DNA from 4 places in the Vibrio sp. V39_P1S14PM300 genome. Region 1 is predicted to be linked to each of the others. Evidence: predicted binding sites of a transcription regulator. Region 1 holds the regulator's gene; each other region holds the start of a gene.
What was found. The regulator PurR, encoded in region 1, represses purine synthesis genes. The targets are predictions, from matches to a motif close to TNANGNAAACGTTTNCNTNA.
Positions count from the first base shown of each region.

Region 2: a site for PurR is predicted at 1,734-1,753, ahead of purT (formate-dependent phosphoribosylglycinamide formyltransferase). Genes of this name have one in related genera too.
Region 3: a site for PurR is predicted at 2,298-2,317, ahead of CAG65_RS19800 (phosphoribosylaminoimidazolesuccinocarboxamide synthase). Genes of this name have one in related genera too.
Region 4: a site for PurR is predicted at 1,832-1,851, ahead of purE (5-(carboxyamino)imidazole ribonucleotide mutase). Genes of this name have one in related genera too.

Region 1 is NZ_WXWP01000161.1:26,973-31,131, reverse strand. It holds gene CAG65_RS08050 (TfoX/Sxy family DNA transformation protein) at 141-731, opposite strand; cyclic di-GMP riboswitch class I at 845-929, opposite strand; gene purR (HTH-type transcriptional repressor PurR) at 1,086-2,090, opposite strand; gene torD (molecular chaperone TorD) at 2,323-2,970, opposite strand; gene torR (two-component system response regulator TorR) at 3,208-3,915, shown strand; gene elyC (envelope biogenesis factor ElyC) at 3,976-4,159, opposite strand, start outside.
Region 2 is NZ_WXWP01000236.1:2,267-6,425, reverse strand. It holds gene CAG65_RS11900 (thiopurine S-methyltransferase) at 1-445, shown strand, start outside; gene purT (formate-dependent phosphoribosylglycinamide formyltransferase) at 497-1,675, opposite strand; gene CAG65_RS11890 (SLC13 family permease) at 1,958-3,376, shown strand; gene CAG65_RS11885 (sensor histidine kinase) at 3,381-4,159, shown strand, end outside.
Region 3 is NZ_WXWP01000380.1:14,585-18,743, reverse strand. It holds gene CAG65_RS19805 (methyl-accepting chemotaxis protein) at 1-982, shown strand, start outside; gene CAG65_RS19800 (phosphoribosylaminoimidazolesuccinocarboxamide synthase) at 1,077-2,180, opposite strand; gene CAG65_RS19795 (SulA-like leucine-rich domain-containing protein) at 2,451-2,846, opposite strand; gene CAG65_RS19790 (hypothetical protein) at 3,175-3,360, opposite strand; gene CAG65_RS19785 (tetratricopeptide repeat protein) at 3,533-4,159, opposite strand, start outside.
Region 4 is NZ_WXWP01000344.1:12,049-16,207, forward strand. It holds gene CAG65_RS18060 (DNA topoisomerase family protein) at 1-100, shown strand, start outside; gene CAG65_RS18065 (5-(carboxyamino)imidazole ribonucleotide synthase) at 127-1,257, opposite strand; gene purE (5-(carboxyamino)imidazole ribonucleotide mutase) at 1,262-1,747, opposite strand; gene CAG65_RS18075 (L-threonylcarbamoyladenylate synthase) at 1,960-2,517, shown strand; gene hemF (oxygen-dependent coproporphyrinogen oxidase) at 2,548-3,465, shown strand; gene aroE (shikimate dehydrogenase) at 3,541-4,159, shown strand, end outside.

The DNA of each region.
Region 1 (4,159 bases):
TTTGAAAACGATTGGCCAATCACTGATGAGGTGTTGCCCGGTTACTATAGCAAGACAGGCAACCGACAGAAAAAATTTCATCGTCCGTTTTGGTAAACAGTATCAATAAGAAAAAAGCCAGCATAATGCTGGCTTCGGGGTTAGCTTAGGCGATTGATCAGTTCGTCTCGCCTGGATTGAGGGATCACCGACCAGTGAGTGCCGTTAATGGCGCCCTCCAGTGCCCACAGTAGCTCCAGACCGACATCGGCGGAGTGGGTATCGCAAATCGCTTTATAGGCGGCCACAGAGCCGTGGCGCTCCAGATCTTCAACAGAAGAGATACCTGCCTTTTTCAGCATGCGCTCAGTGGCAAGTCGAAGGTTGGGAAGATCTTTCAACCGGTTAGGTTTCGCGGTTGCCTGAGAGGCTTTTTCTTTTTTTGCTGACTCTAGCGCAGATTTCGCTTCATTCAGGGTTGCTTCATGATCGTCGTTCCAGCTATCAGGCAGTGCAAAATACTTTGTCACAACGGGAAAGCCGCGCTTCTTATAAACGTAAGGTTCATATCCTTGTTGCTTAAACTTTGCAGTAGTCTGCTCGTTAGCGCGGATGTGAAGCTTTTCGTTTACTACCAAAGCAAACATTGTGTCGTCGACAAAAATACCAAAACCACCAAACATTGAACGAGATTTGACGCGTCCTAGTTGCTCAAAAAGTCGCATTGAATCTTTAAGTACTGGTTTATCCATGTTTTTATTTCTCGGTGTATGTGAATACGCCACCAAATCAGGTCCGAGAGGTTAGCAAAAACATGCAATCGGTGTGTCAAATAGCAGTAAACTTGCTGAATGCATTTTTTGCCATCGGCAACCCCGCTACCTACCAGGTTCTGGTTTAGGCCGGAGGCTTTGCGTCCCACCCTTTCAGATGGTTTGCCCTGTGCGTGGCTAATGTAACCAATTTAAGCATAAATAAATTTTGCCCAGAGCTTCACAAAGTGTGGTTATAAATGTGATCTTGCTTCAGGAAATTGATGGTGTGAAATGCGTTTAGTAAATAGTAAGTCACTAATACTAAACGCATTTTTATCAATAAGTGAGAGGTTAGTTCAGTTTTTTGACTGTACAGCGTTCGACAATTTCAGGGTGCATTTCGAAGACACGTTTCTCGTGTTCTTTGTCTTTTATACGCTCCAGCAGGATCTCAAATGCGTTCTTTCCGACCCGGCGCTTCGGCTGGTGAACGGTCGTTAGTGGTGGTGAGAAGTACTCTGCCAACTCTATGTTGTCATAACCAATGACGGACATATCTTCCGGAACCCGGATGCCTTTTTGCTGCAGACGACTCATCAGACCCAGGGCCATGGTGTCGTTAAAGCAGAAAATCGCGGTCGGGCGTTTGTCCATCGCGGCAATTTTGTCTGCCGCTAATACAGCGGTGTCGCACTCGAAGTTGCCTTCCAGGATCCAGTCTTCATTTACCGGTAGCTTGGCTTCTCCCATGGCGCGGCGGAAACCCAGAATTCGTTCCTGACAGGCTGCTTTTTCAAAGTGACCGCTCAGGCAGGCGATGTCGGTGTGGCCGTGATCGATCAGGTATTTCGTCGCCAGGTAGCCGCCTTCTTCTGAGTTATCGATGATCTTGTCTGCCTGGGAGCTTGCCGGGCCCCAGTCCATAATGACTTTCGGAATGTCTGCGTGACGCTCAAGCATTTCCGACAGCTCTTCGGTCAGATCAGAGCACATTACCAGGATACCGTCGACGCGCTTCTCAGCCAGCATGCGGATGTAGTCCCGTTGCTTTTCGTAGATACCGCCGGTGTTACACAGGATCAGCGTATAGCCTTGACGGTAACAGTAGCTTTCTACCCCATCGATCACTTCCGAGAAAAACAGGTTGGTTGATTGAGTGACCAGCATACCGATGGTGCGCGTGGTATTGCATTTCAGGCTACGCGCAACGGCACTCGGGGCATAGTTCAGCTCTTTCACCGCTTCCATCACTTTTTCTTGGGTGGCTTCAGCAACAAAGCGGGTTTTGTTAATCACATGGGATACAGTCGTCGTTGAAACGCCGGCTAAGCGTGCGACATCTTTAATGGTAGCCATAAGGTTCTGTCCTGTTGTCACCTGCCAGGTCAACCGGATTCCCCCGGCCTGAGGCAGTAAGTATCAGAAACACAAAAACCGCTTAAAGACAGCGGTTTGCATTCATCATCATATTTTTATCGTTTGCGATCACGATTTTAGACTGCTCTGCCGCAAGTGGCAATTAAAAAACCATCGCCTGGATAAGGCGATGGTCACAAAATGTTAATCTTGTCAGAGAGGGGCTTCGCGCTTATTCACCAACCAGATATTGGCAATCAAGCTCGAGAAATGCTTCCAACAGTGCGGCAACCGCTGCATAAAACCCAAACTGATCATACTGCTGACAACGTTGACTGAACTGAGGAACCCAGGAGAGCAGATGTTGACGGATAAAAACTTCCTGATCCAGCAGCGCCTGATCGAGGTGCTTTTCCTGTTCCAGTTCGTTAGAGCGGATAATCATGTTGCCAAGGAAATCGAGTTCTATCGCCAGATGATCGGCTGGCTCGTTGAGGGATTTGTCGACCGCCACACCGTGATGTGCCATCACGGCTTCCATTTCAATGGCTGGCTCGTCATTGAGCAGACCCGATTTACCGATATAAATGGAGGCGTAAGGTAAAGCGGCGTCTTTGTCTGATTTCAGGAACAGATCGCAAAAATCCGCAGCCAGTTCAAGTGGCGCGTCTGCTCGGTCCATCAGGCGATTTAAGGCATCCACCAGTTGGTCAGAGGCCGGTTTCAGCGTGCTATTTTCACCAAGCCCGCTCAGAAAAGCGCGGATCTGAGGGGAGTGATACTGCTCAATGTCGGCCTCGGTCAGCTCTTTGGCAAACAAGCTGGATAACCACCAGTAAATTTCAGCTCGTTTTTCATTGAACGCTTTGGTTTCTTGCATGGATTAAGCTCCGGAAATTCTGATACTTCTAAGTTTAATGGATAAAGATGAATAGCGGTAACGCCATGTATGACAAATTATCGCGGCTTATGACGAAATATGAATGGAGTGGTGAAGGTTGTCTTGAATCAATAAAAAGCCAGCTTTCTTCGAATTCGCACCGCGGAGACTAGAATTGTGACTAGTTATGAATAGAATAATTATCGTAAACCATTCCAATGATTCAAAGTGGTGTAAATGAGCTATCACGTATTAGTAGTAGAAGATGATGCGGTGACTCGCAGTAAACTGGCGGGCTATTTTCAGAGTGAAGGTTACCAGGTCAGTGAAGCGGAGAATGGCGATCAGATGCGCGATATGCTTCAGGCTCACGCGGTCGATTTAGTGATGCTGGACATCAACCTTCCTGGCGGCGATGGCCTGATGTTAACGCGTGAACTGCGCAGTCAATCTGATATTGGAATTATCCTGGTGACAGGGCGCACGGATAGCATCGACAAAATCGTCGGCCTGGAGATGGGCGCGGATGACTACGTTACCAAACCGTTTGAGTTACGCGAGCTGCTGGTTCGGGTCAAAAATCTCTTGTGGCGTATTTCACTTGCCCGTCGTGGCGGACAAATCTGTGAGGAGCAGGATGGCAACGTGATTCGTTTTAGCGACTGGACGTTTGATGTGCAGCGCCGCGCCTTAAGTCGCAACGGTGAACCGGTGAAGCTGACGAAGGCGGAATATGAATTATTGGTGGCGCTTTCTTCCTACCCGAATCAGGTACTGAGTCGCGAACGAATCCTGAACATGATCAGCCACCGGGTTGATGCGCCGAACGATCGCACCATTGACGTGTTGATCCGCCGGATGAGAGCGAAAATGGAATTCGATCCCAAGAACCCGCAAATTTTCGTAACGGTGCATGGCGAAGGCTACATGTTTGCCGGCGATTGATCGTATACGGAAACAAAAAAACCGAAGCGTTGGCTTCGGTTTTTTATCGCTGAAATTGCTCTACTGCGCCTCACTGTTGCTCAACTGGCTTTGTTCGGCTTCGATCGCTTGCTGCTCGTAATCCGAAACCCAATTGCGCATAGACTGCCAAATCCTGCCTAACGTTTCATGCCAGTAGCGCTCAGTTTGTTCAAGATACACGGCTTTTGGGGTGTACTTATCCCAAGCCTGAGCAATGTTGGAT
Region 2 (4,159 bases), on a different contig from region 1:
TACCATTGCGGTACGAGCATTTTTTGCCGAGCACTTTTATACCCCCTTGGTCATTCCGATCAGCGCTGAGCATGAGTTGTATCAGTTTGATGAGCTTTCCGTGTACATCGGGGACTTTTTTACCGCGCCGATCGAGCCGGTCGACATTGTTTATGATCGCGCTTCACTGGTGGCGTTACCTCAGGAAATGCGGGGCCAATATGTTGAATATCTCAAAACCCGGATAAAACCGGGTGGGCGCATTTTATTGGTGACGCTTGATTACCAACAAAATGAAATGGCGGGGCCGCCATTCAGTGTGAGTGAAGAAGAAGTTCGTCAGCTGTATGATGGCTACCAGGTGACGCGCTTGCATCGGGATGTTGCCGATGAATCACACCCCAAACGCGCAAAAAAAGGTTTGAGCCGATTTGCCGAAGAAGTGTTCCTGATTGAAGGATTTTGAAAAAGTGCCCGTGAATGGGCGCTTTTTTATATTTGTTCCCCGTCAGGAGATCTATTCGTAGGTCACTGTAACTTTAGAGGCGCAGTCGATGGCGTCAGTCAGTGCTTGCTCAAGGCTAGGTCGGCGGGTAATCACTACTCCTAAACGGCGGCGTCCTGCGATGTCTGGTTTAGCAAACAGACGTACTTGAGTCCGGGGTTGCAGCAGCGCCTGATCCAGGCCCTCGTAACCGATGTTGTCTGATGTTCCCTGTCCGAGCAGCACAGCAGAGGCGCATGGGCCGTATTGAGTAATGCCTGCGACAGGCAGTCCGGTAAACGCTCTAACGTGGAGCGCGAATTCTGACATGTCTTGAGACATCAGAGTCACCAGGCCAGTATCGTGCGGACGAGGAGATACTTCGTTGAAGATCACCTGATCGCCTTTTACAAACAACTCTACGCCGAAAATGCCGTATCCCCCCAATGCATTGACGATTTGTTCCGCTGTGTATTCCGCGGCCTTGCGTGCGTTGTCGGACATCACCTGAGGTTGCCAGGACTCGCGATAGTCGCCATCTTCCTGGCGGTGGCCGATGGGCGCGCAGAAATGCACACCATCGCAGGCACGTACCGTCAGCAGAGTGATTTCATAATCAAAATCAATGAAGCCTTCGACGATGACACGTCCGGCCCCAGTCCGTCCGCCTTCCTGAGCATAATGCCAGGCTGAGTCAATGTCTTCCTGTGTTTTCAGCACGCTCTGACCTTTGCCGGACGAACTCATCACTGGCTTGCAGACGCATGGCAAACCAACGTCTTGCACGGCTTGCTGAAACTCTTCGAAGGAATCAGCAAAACGGTACGGTGACGTATTCAGTTTCAAGGTCTCTGCCGCCAGGCGGCGAATCCCTTCGCGGTTCATGGTTAGTTGAGTGGCTTTTGCCGTCGGAACGACTTTCAACCCTTGCGTTTCAAGCTCAACCAGTTTGTCTGTTGCAATGGCTTCTATTTCTGGTACCACATAGTCAGGTCGCTCCTGTTCAATGATGGATTGCAACGCATCACCGTCGAGCATGTCCAGCACGTGACTGCGATGAGCCACCTGCATGGCTGGCGCATCAGCGTAGCGATCGCAAGCAATCACTTCCAGCCCGAGGCGCTGGCACTCGATGGCCACTTCTTTCCCCAGTTCTCCAGATCCCAGCAACAACACCCGGGTAGCATTTTTTCGTGTAGCAGTACCAAACATGACGCATCCTTTTTCGACACAGAACAAAATTTTCCGCGATCATACGCATTATTTTTTCAAAAGCAAACGTTTGCGTGTGGCGATTTGTCGGTATCAGGTGAATGAATACGGCATGAAATCCGACTTACAGCACATTTACAAAACAAATTTCATAGAGTGGTGTAATTCATTGATCTGACGCTAAACAAAGAGAGCACGACACGGCCGATAATGCTTCAGACAGGTTGTCGAGTTATTACTCCACACCCGAGTTAAATCTGCCTCAGGAAGAGTGATTTTGCCATGCGTCCGTATCTAAAATACCTAATTCCGACTGTCATTCCGCTGCTTGTTCTGCTGCTGCCTTCATCCGCATTCCCGTTTGTCGGCATGACCATCATCCAGCAGCGGGTCATCGCTGTATTTCTCTTAGCTGCTTTGTGTTGGGTGTTTGAGCCGATCCCGATATACGCCACTTCGGTGGTGATCATTGTGCTGGAGTTGCTGCTATTGTCAGACAAAAGCATCATCCTATTTCGCTTGGCAGAAGGACAGCCACACTTTGGTGAACTGCTCAAATATCAGGATATTATGGCAACATTTGCCAGCCCCATTATCATGCTGTTTCTGGGCGGTTTTTTTCTTGCCATGGCGGCGACCAAGTATCGACTGGACGTGAACTTAGCGAGGGTGCTTTTAAAGCCATTCGGTCACGATCCCAAATACGTCATGTTGGGACTGATGTTGATCACGGCGGTGTTTTCCATGTTTATGTCTAACACAGCAACGACCGCAATGATGTTATCGATACTGGCACCAGTGATTGCCGTATTCGGTCCTAACGATCCGGGTCGCATTGCTTTTGCGTTGTGCATCCCAGTGGCGGCGAATATTGGCGGGATAGGTACTCCCATCGGCACGCCCCCCAATGCGATTGCTTTGAAATACCTGGTGGGGGACAACCTGATTACATTTGGGGAGTGGATGGTCTTTGGCGTGCCGTTTGTGGTTATCATGATGACGCTCGCCTGGTTTTTGATCGGCTTCCTGTATAAAGCGGAACAACAGACCATCGAATTGAGTATCAAAGGCAAGTTTCTAAAAACACCTAAAGCGATCACGGTTTACATCACCTTTGCTTTGACAATTATCCTTTGGTTGATGGGCTCTTCACACGGCATGAACTCCTACACCGTCGCGCTGATCCCGGTCGCGGTGTTTTCTCTCACAGGGATCATCAACAAAGAAGACCTGAAAAGAATTTCCTGGGATGTCTTATGGCTGGTCTCCGGGGGGATTGCGCTCGGCTTGGCACTGGACAAAACCGGGCTTGCCCGTCTGGTGGTTCACAGTATTCCGTTTGATCAATTTTCTCCCTATGTGGTGCTGTTTGGTGCAGCGTTCCTGTGTTTAGCGATGGCCAATTTTATGTCACACACTGCCACGGCGAATCTGTTGATGCCCATTATGGCGGCATTGGGTACTTCGATGGCTTCACTGATGCCGCTTGGTGGCGAAATTACCTTAATTTTGGTCGTGACCTTTGCCGCGTCCTTGGGAATGTCGTTACCGATCAGTACACCACCGAACGCGTTGGCACACGCTACTGGGTACGTTCAAAGCAACCAGATGGCTCGGATCGGTGTGGTTCTGGGCGTCATTGGGGTATTGCTGAGTTTTGTCATGGTGTGGATTCTTCACGCTGTGGGTCATATCGGATAAGCGCATGAACGACTCAGGCTTGCAAGCGCTGATTGCGCGCTATTTTAGTCAGCCGGAACGGCGCCTTCAGGTCTCAGCAGGGCATCAGTTGATCGAGCAAGATAGCCAGAATGACCGTTTGTACTATGTGATTGCCGGTGAACTGGACGGGTATTTTACCGAGCAGGGTGCGTCAGCCATCAAAGTTTTTTCGGCCATGCCAGGCGCATTTCTGGGCGTGCACAGTTTTTTCTCCGGGAATGGCGCAGCCAGTTCGACGGTGATAGCAAAAACAGCGGCGGAGCTAGCATGGATAGATCGCCACACCGCAGCGATTGACGCCGAACAATATGGGGTGCTGACCACGCAGTTTATGCCAGTGATTGTCAACGAGCTGTCACAACGTCAGCGCAGAGCGACACAGGAAGCACTTGCCAAAGAACGGGCACTGCAAAAGTTACATCTCGCAGAACAGATGACCACACTAGGCCAACTGGCAGCAGGGTTGGCACATGAACTGAATAACGCGATTGGTGTCGTAAGCAGTAAGTCTCAGCGTCTGGAGAGCGTCTTATTGCAACTGCTCGAAGAGCAGCACCCAGACGCCAGTCTGTATTTTGAACTGGGATTGCAACACGGCCAGAAAGCGTCCTCTGTTCAGGTGAGAAACAAAGGCCGGGAACTCGAGCGCGACTATCATTTGCCCAAAGAGCTGGCGCGAAATCTGGCTCGTGCTGTACCGGATGATGTACTGGAGTCGCATTGGTTAGCCGACCCGGTTGCCGCGATTCGATACTGGGAAAT
Region 3 (4,159 bases), on a different contig from region 1:
TCTGGGCCGGGTGTCTGTTGCGTTGGAAGAGATTGCATCTGGTGAAGGTGACCTGACTCAACGTTTGGAACCACGCAGTGATGATGAAGTTGGCCAATTGGCGCAAAACTTCAACGTGTTTGTGGGTAACATGCACACCATGGTCTCGAAGCTGAGCCACGTTTCAGCGGCTCTGTCTGAACAAGCGAAGCAAACCGCATCGCACGCCGAAGAGCGTAGCACCCGCATTCGCACGCAGCAGGATGAAATCAATATGGTCGCCACCGCGATCAATGAGATGGCTGCTGCGACACAAGAAATCGCAGGCAACGCGGACAACACAGCGCAAAGCTCAACTGAAGCCGTTACCGCTTCTAAGCATGGCGCCGAGCAAGTGAATCAGACTCAAGGTTCTATCCAGAATCTGGCAGAAGAAGTTCAGGTTGCAACGGAAGTGATTAAAGAGCTGGAAGTGCACGGCAACAGCATCAATACTATTTTGTCGACCATTCAGGACATCGCGGAGCAAACCAACCTGTTGGCACTGAATGCGGCGATCGAAGCGGCACGTGCGGGTGAGCAGGGGCGGGGTTTTGCTGTGGTAGCTGACGAGGTTCGTGTTCTGAGCCAACGTACGCATGCCTCAACACAAGAGATCCAGCAGATGATTGAAACGCTGCAGGGCACAACGGCGAAAGCGGTCGGCATTATGGATGACAGTCGTATGCTGGCGACCACCAGTGTTGATGACGCGAATCTGGCAGCAGCAAGTCTGACTCAGATTCAATCCGCTGTGGAGAGCATCAGCGATATGGCCACTCAGATTGCATCGGCCGCTGAAGAGCAAGCGTCGGTCACGTCGGAGATTACTCGTAACACAGTCGGTATCCGTGACGTGTCGAATGAGCTGGCAGACGAAGCGCATGAAGCCGCGTCTCAGGCTGCGCAGCTTTCTGAGCTGTCTTACGAGCTGGAACAAGAAATCAGCCGCTTCAAGCTGTAACTCCTCTCGACCAAAACAAAAACGCCAGTCTCAGACTGGCGTTTTTTTATCAGTGTCCGTTAGAATAACGAACGTCATTCATGCACGGGCGTTCTCAGTCGATCAGGCCATAAGACTGGCTCAGAACATCAATGATTTCCTGTTTCGGATTTGCGCTGAGGTGAACCGGTTGCCCAGTGATTTTCTCTGCAATGCCTGTGTAGGTGCGTGAGACCGCCATCAGAGCGTCTTGCGGCAGTTCATTGTCGTGCGCCAATGCTTCACGCTCTGGCATGCGATCTTTATTCAACAGGATATCCGGGTCTGGGAAGTAGTTGAGCAGAAACTGACGGAAGTCTTCTTTTGAGTTTTCGACTATCTCGCCATTCTGATACGCTTTCGCATCCCAAATTCGGGAGGAATCTGGTGTGCCAACTTCGTCCATGTAAATCAGCTTCTCCTGACCGGAAGCATCAGTTACATAGCCGAATTCAAATTTGGTATCAACAAAGATCTGACCCACGTTAGCCAGTGCTTCACTGATCACACCGAAACCGTCTTTAAGCAAGGTTTCATACTGAGTGATATCCGCCGCCGAGGTGAAGTTAAACGCAGCGAAATTGTCTTCGATATTCTGACGAGTGATGTTGACATCATCCGCTTCTGGAACGCCCGGAATGCCGCTCAGAATACCTTTAGTCGATGGTGTGATCAGCAATTCAGGCAATGGTTTGTCTTTCTCGAGCCCCTCCGGTAGTTGAATACCACAGAACTCGCGTTCGCCTTTGGCGTACGCACGCCACATGGAGCCTGTGATGTACTTGCGGCAAATGGCTTCAATTTTGATCGGTTTCGCTTTTTGAACGATCCAAACAAAAGGGTGAGGGATATCCAAAATATGGCTGTCGGCCAATCCATGCTGTTGGAAAAGTTTAAACCAGTGATTGGAGATCGCATTTAATGCGGCGCCTTTACCCGGTACTCCTTTCAAACCACCTTCGCCTTTCCAGATACAGTCAAAAGCGGAAATCCGGTCGCTGATCACCATGATCGCCAGCGGCGCATCCGGGGCGACATTATAGCCTTTTTCTTGAATTAGACGTTTGCTGTCCTCTTCGGTCAGCCAGTAGACGGAGCGGACTTTACCGCTATGAACCGGTAGGTGGGTACGAATGGGAAGATCGTCGTTTACGGCGAGAACTTGATCGGCAAGGCTCATTGAGACATTCCTATCTAGAGTTAAGAAGCATACAGTCGATGATTTGAGCTTCGATGCTCTGGCTCAAAACACCAGTTCGACAGGCATCATACCAGAACTATTTCTGGCTTCCAGATAAAAAGCAAACGTTTGCCTTAAAATATCATGCCACCGACTGAGATCAAAAATAGACATAATAGATAGAAAAAAGCCTCCTTACAGGCGGAGGCGCAAAGACAGTCAAAAGCATGGCAGTGGGTATCACACATCGCTGTCGATTCGTTGAACTTGTTAATGGTACTGTTTGGTTCTGCCTTCAACGAAAAAAACTTCACAGTGATGCACACGACCAAAGTCTTTCAACAGGTGCTGATTGACCACATCAATTTGATTCGATGCCACAACGGCACTGGCATTGCCTGATTTGATCGCTTTTATCACGATCTCCAGTTCAGACTGAGATCGGGAAGGCTTCATCTGAATGATTTTGTTGCAGCTGACGTTAGACGCTGCAAATTGCTTGTAATCCGGACGAGGACACTCGGCGGTAAACAAAATCCATTGACCCTGAGATGATAAACCTGCCAGACGTTGCAGGGCTTCCCGAGGGATCTTCATCGGTTCAGTCGGTTGCGCCAATACATTGTATTTAGAAAATGAAGCTGAGTGTGTATGTGCCTGAAACATAACTTAACTGTCCTTATATACATGCTGTATGTGTATACAGTAGTTTTAAATAAGGAACTGATCAAGTGGTTTTTGTGTAGGGGATAGGGATAGTCGACTGGATAAATGAGAGTTTTCTTAGCCAACTATATGTAAAATAAAGATTATTTATTGGTTTCGGTGCGGGGTTTAACATTGGAAAAGTATGATGATTTGTGACCGGATATACAGTTTTGTCTTGTGCCGATGTCAGAAAAGTACTGTATACAGTAGTGAGTGTGACCTTGGGGAAGAAGGATGAGACGAAGGAAAAGTCAATAAGCGCCAACGGGCGCTTATTATCGGGTTGTTAACGTGGCTGAATTTGCTGACGTTCTCTGTGCTGAAGCTCTGCGAGGTTAAACTGGCGTACATCCAGTGAAGCTAGGTCATTGCAATTTTTGCATGAGTGGTGTGCTTTGCCGTCAATGTACTCGTGCTTTGCCAGCAAGTTTGGCTTTTTGCACCAGTCGCAGATTCCTTCAATAGTAAACATAGTCTCTCCCACCTGTGTTGAGTTAGGTGTCATTTTCGGCGGCGATTATGACATAGTTGCCTAACACGAGTTAACTATTTGTTACTCAGAGTGCGAGAGGGATCGTTTGCGTCAGTCCTTTTGATTTCGGGCTGTGTGAAACTTAATCACTTGGCTTTTTTTAGATGTGTAACTATTTATTAACAACTTTAAGTACCGTTTTCAACGCACTGTTGAGGCGCTTCATCTCTTCCTCACTGCCTTTTGAGTCGGGATGATATAGCCGGGACAACTGCTTATAACGTAGCTTGATCTTTCTATTGTCGAGTTTGTCGTCAACGGTGAATCCAAGCATCGCAAATGCTGTGGCCGTTGTGGCGTCTTCTGGTCTCGAAGGGGAGACGTTAGCCTGAGGTGGGTTTTGTGCAAACTTAAGCTGCCTGAACAAGATTTGCAGCTGTTTTTTGAGTTTCAGTAACTCGGCGTCTTTGTCCTCAATCTGACGCATTAACGTTTCACCTTCCACTACGTCATACTCATTTTCCGCTCGTTGTTTGCCTAGTCGGAAAGCGGCGTAGAGCAATACGGTTAACAGCAGCATGCCAGCGGGAATGAGATAAATCTGAGATAACCACTTGAAAGGAGAGGAAAGGGGCTGATCGTCAGAAAGTTGGTTGAGTGCCTTGAATTGATCAAGTTGCTTGGCGCGCTGTCGGTTAAACCTGATTTCCAGTAATCGGGAGTAGGCACTTTCTGCATCGGCGCTGCGTTGTGCGGCAAGTTGATACCAGCCCAGTGCGATGTCCGTTGCGTGCTTGCT
Region 4 (4,159 bases), on a different contig from region 1:
GGTGTGTCATTACCCGCTGCTGGTTGAGAAGAAACTGGTCAGTGGTGTGCGGCGACAGTGTGCCAATCGGAAGTGCCAGCACCTGCAGCATGAAGCATAAAAAACGGCGCCGAAAGCGCCGTTTTTTTACTGCCGTTTGTTGGCAAACGCATGGACCGCCGGATAGTGCTCCGGAGCGAGTACATCCGCCAGCGCACACAGGCTGCGTTGTAGCTCACCACTGTAATCACCACACACATTAATGTGGCCCATTTTGCGTCCTGCGCGTTGCACTTTACCGTACCAGTGTACGTGCACACCCGGCATGGCCAGCAGGGCATCTGGAACCTGATCCTGACCAAGAATGTTAATCATGGCGGTTTCGCGGATCAGTTTGGTGCTGCCAAGTGGCAGGCCACACACTGCACGCAGATGGTTTTCAAACTGACAGGTTTCCGCACCTTGTTGGGTCCAGTGGCCGGAGTTGTGTACGCGTGGCGCAATTTCATTCACCAGCAGTGCCCCCCCGACATCAAAGAACTCCAGTGCCAGCACCCCAACGTAGTTTAGACTGTCGGCCACGGCACGGAACATCTGCTTGGCCTCTGCCTGAAGCTCCGGGGCATCAATGGCGGTGGACAGGCTCAGTACGCCATCGACATGCACGTTTTCCGCCAGCGGGTACACCGCGATGTCTCCATTTTTGCTGCGGGCGCCCACTAAGGAAACTTCGCGATCAAAGGCGACAAACTCTTCGGCAACAATGGCTTGCTGGTCTGAGGCGGCCAGAGCCTGCGCCATTTCCGCCCAGACTGCCTCAGCGTGCTGCCTATCTTTCAGTCGCCACTGACCTTTGCCATCGTAGCCGCCCAATGCGGTTTTGAGCACCATCGGCACACCCACTTCAGCAATCGCTGCATCAAAATCGGCGCGTTGGGTGATCACGGCGTGTTTGGCATTGCGTACGCCAGCGGTGTCCAGTAGTGCCTTTTCCAGGCGTCGATCGCCGCCTGCTTTGATCGCTCGCGTGGTTGGCAGAAACTTTCCGCTGCGCTCACACGCATCCAGCACCGCATGGGGAATGTGTTCAAACTCAGCGGTGATCACATCTGCTTGTTCGATGGCGTTGCCCAAGCCATGACCCAGTATGGTTTGAGTCAGTGGATGGACGATGTTTTCGCTGACCACATCAAAGGCGGTGATCTGTATGTTGAGTGGCGCTCCGGCCAGTGACATCATACGTGCCAGTTGTCCGGCACCCAGTACCAGTACGTGCATGGTGTTACTCTCCGGCCGGGTTCGGGTTCGCCAGTACCGTTTCGGTCTGCGCGCTGCGGAACGCTTCCACTTTGGCCATGACAGCGTCATCAAAGGTACCGATTATCTGGGCCGCTAGCAGGCCAGCGTTCGCCGCACCGGCTTCACCAATCGCCAATGTGCCGACCGCGATGCCTTTGGGCATCTGTACAATCGAATAGAGGGAGTCGAGACCGGACAGCGCACGCGACTGAACCGGCACACCCAGAACCGGTAAACTGGTAAAGGCGGCCGTCATGCCTGGCAGGTGAGCTGCGCCACCGGCCCCTGCGATGATCACTTTCAGGCCACGTTGTTTGGCGCTGGTGGCATAGTCGGCCAGCAGGTGCGGGGTGCGGTGGGCGGAAACCACTTTGGTTTCGTACGCCACGCCGAACTGATCGAGCATTTCTGCTGCAAGTTTCATTGTTGGCCAGTCTGACTGAGACCCCATGATGATACCGACTTTCATCTCTAACTCCTTCGTGCTGCAAATCTAGGTGATGTCTCTCGTGGTTTCCACGAGTTGCGTGCGCATTATACGGGGATTTTTCTCTCAGGCAAACGTTTGCGCCGAGGTGGTTCGGCTGATTGATACATTCTATAAATAAATTGCTTTAGTCAGCGCCAGCGATTGTTTGTACACTTAGCGCAAATCAACGCAAGTAGAGAAAGGAAGTTAAGGTGGATAACTTTGAACAAGCACTGAATGCACTCCGCCAGGGGGAAGTGATTGCTTACCCGACCGAGGGGGTTTTCGGTGTGGGGTGTGATCCGGATAACCCGGAAGCGATTGCCAAATTGCTCAAACTGAAGCAGCGCCCGGTAGAAAAAGGCCTGATTTTGATCGCCGCCAGTTACGACCAATTACTGCCGTACATTGATGAATCCCAGCTCACTGCGGAGCAACTGGACAAGGTTCACGCCACATGGCCCGGGCCTGTGACGTGGATTATGCCATGCAGCGATAAAGTGTCGGATTGGGTATCGGGTCAGTTTGATTCAATTGCAGTGCGTGTGACGGATCATCCTTTGGTGCAAAAAATGTGTGATGCGTTTGGAAAACCGTTAACCTCTACCAGCGCGAATCTGAGCGGTCAGCCGCCGTGCATGACCACAGAAGAAGTTGAGCAACAACTGGGCGAGCAACTGGTGGCAATTCTGCACGGAGAAACGGGCGGCCGTGACAAACCGAGTGAGATTCGTGACGCAAAAACATCGCAAATATTAAGACAGGGTTAACCCTGCGCAGTCGTAAAGGAAGGTAAAAAGATGTCAGCCATAGATAAACAGGCAGTGAAGCAGTTTCTGATCGAGCTGCAAGATTCGATTTGTCAGCAATTAGAGCAGGTAGACGGCCACGCTGTGTTTGTCGAAGATGCCTGGCATCGTGAGCCGGGAGAGCGACTGGGCGGTGGTGGTCGGACCCGGGTGATGAAAAATGGTGCGGTGTTTGAGCAAGGCGGCGTTAACTTTTCCCACGTTGCGGGTCAGCAGATGCCGGCTTCGGCAACCGCCCATCGTCCGGAGTTGGCGGGGCGCCGGTTCGAAGCGATGGGCGTGTCGTTGGTGATGCACCCCAACAATCCCTATGTGCCGACCTCACACGCCAACGTACGTTTCTTTATTGCTGAAAAAGAAGGCGAAGATCCGATCTGGTGGTTTGGCGGCGGCTTCGATTTAACGCCATTCTATCCCTTCGAACAAGACTGCCACTCCTGGCACGACACGGCCAAAGCACTGTGTGCACCGTTTGGCGATGAGGTGTACGCGGAGCACAAAGCCTGGTGTGATAACTATTTCTTCCTGCCGCACCGCGATGAGACCCGTGGAATTGGCGGTCTGTTTTTTGATGATTTGAATCAGTGGCCGTTTGAGACCTGTTTTGCGTACATCAAAGCTGTCGGGGAAGGGTACGCCGAAGCGTATCTCCCAATTGTGCAGCGGCGCAAAGACACACCATATGGTGAACGTGAGCGCGAGTTTCAGCTTTATCGTCGTGGCCGCTACGTGGAATTTAACCTGGTGTACGATCGGGGGACCCTGTTTGGCTTGCAAAGTGGGGGCCGGACCGAGTCTATCTTGATGTCAATGCCGCCTTTGGCGCGGTGGGAATATCGTTATCAGGTTGAGCCTGGCAGCGCTGAAGCTGAACTCTATGAGCATTACCTCAAGCCACGCGCCTGGTAAGACTTTCTTCTGTATAGGGTTAGTGATAGGGTCATTGGGTAACAATGACCCTTTTCGTTTTGTGGCAGGAACACAATGATTCAACCAGTTGACCGCTATGCCGTATTTGGCAATCCGATCGGACACAGTAAATCTCCGTTTATTCATACCCTGTTTGCCCGTCAGACGAACCAGCCATTAACCTACACGGCTGAGTTAGTGCCAGTGGATGGCTTTATGGATGCGGCGCGTCAGTTTTTTGCCAGCGGAGGCAAGGGGTGTAATGTCACTGTGCCATTTAAAGAAGACGCCGTGCAGTTTGCTACTCGTCTTACTGAACGTGCGCAGCTGGCCGGTGCCGTGAACACGCTGAAGAAACTTGATGATGGCGGCATTTTAGGTGACAACACCGATGGCGAAGGCTTGGTTCAGGACTTGTTGCAGTATCAGGTGCCTCTGCAAGGGGCCCGTATTTTGCTCATCGGGGCCGGCGGTGCGGCACGTGGTGTGCTCAAGCCTTTGCTTGACCAACATCCGGCTGAGATCGTCATCACCAATCGTACCCTTGCCAAAGCCGAACAGCTGGCCACGCTGTTTTCTCACTATGGTGCGATCAAGGCCGTGGCCATGAAAGAGATAGACCAGGGGTTTGATGTGGTGATCAATTCGACCTCCGCGAGCCTGAGCGGTGAGCTGCCGGCCGTTTCGGCGGCCA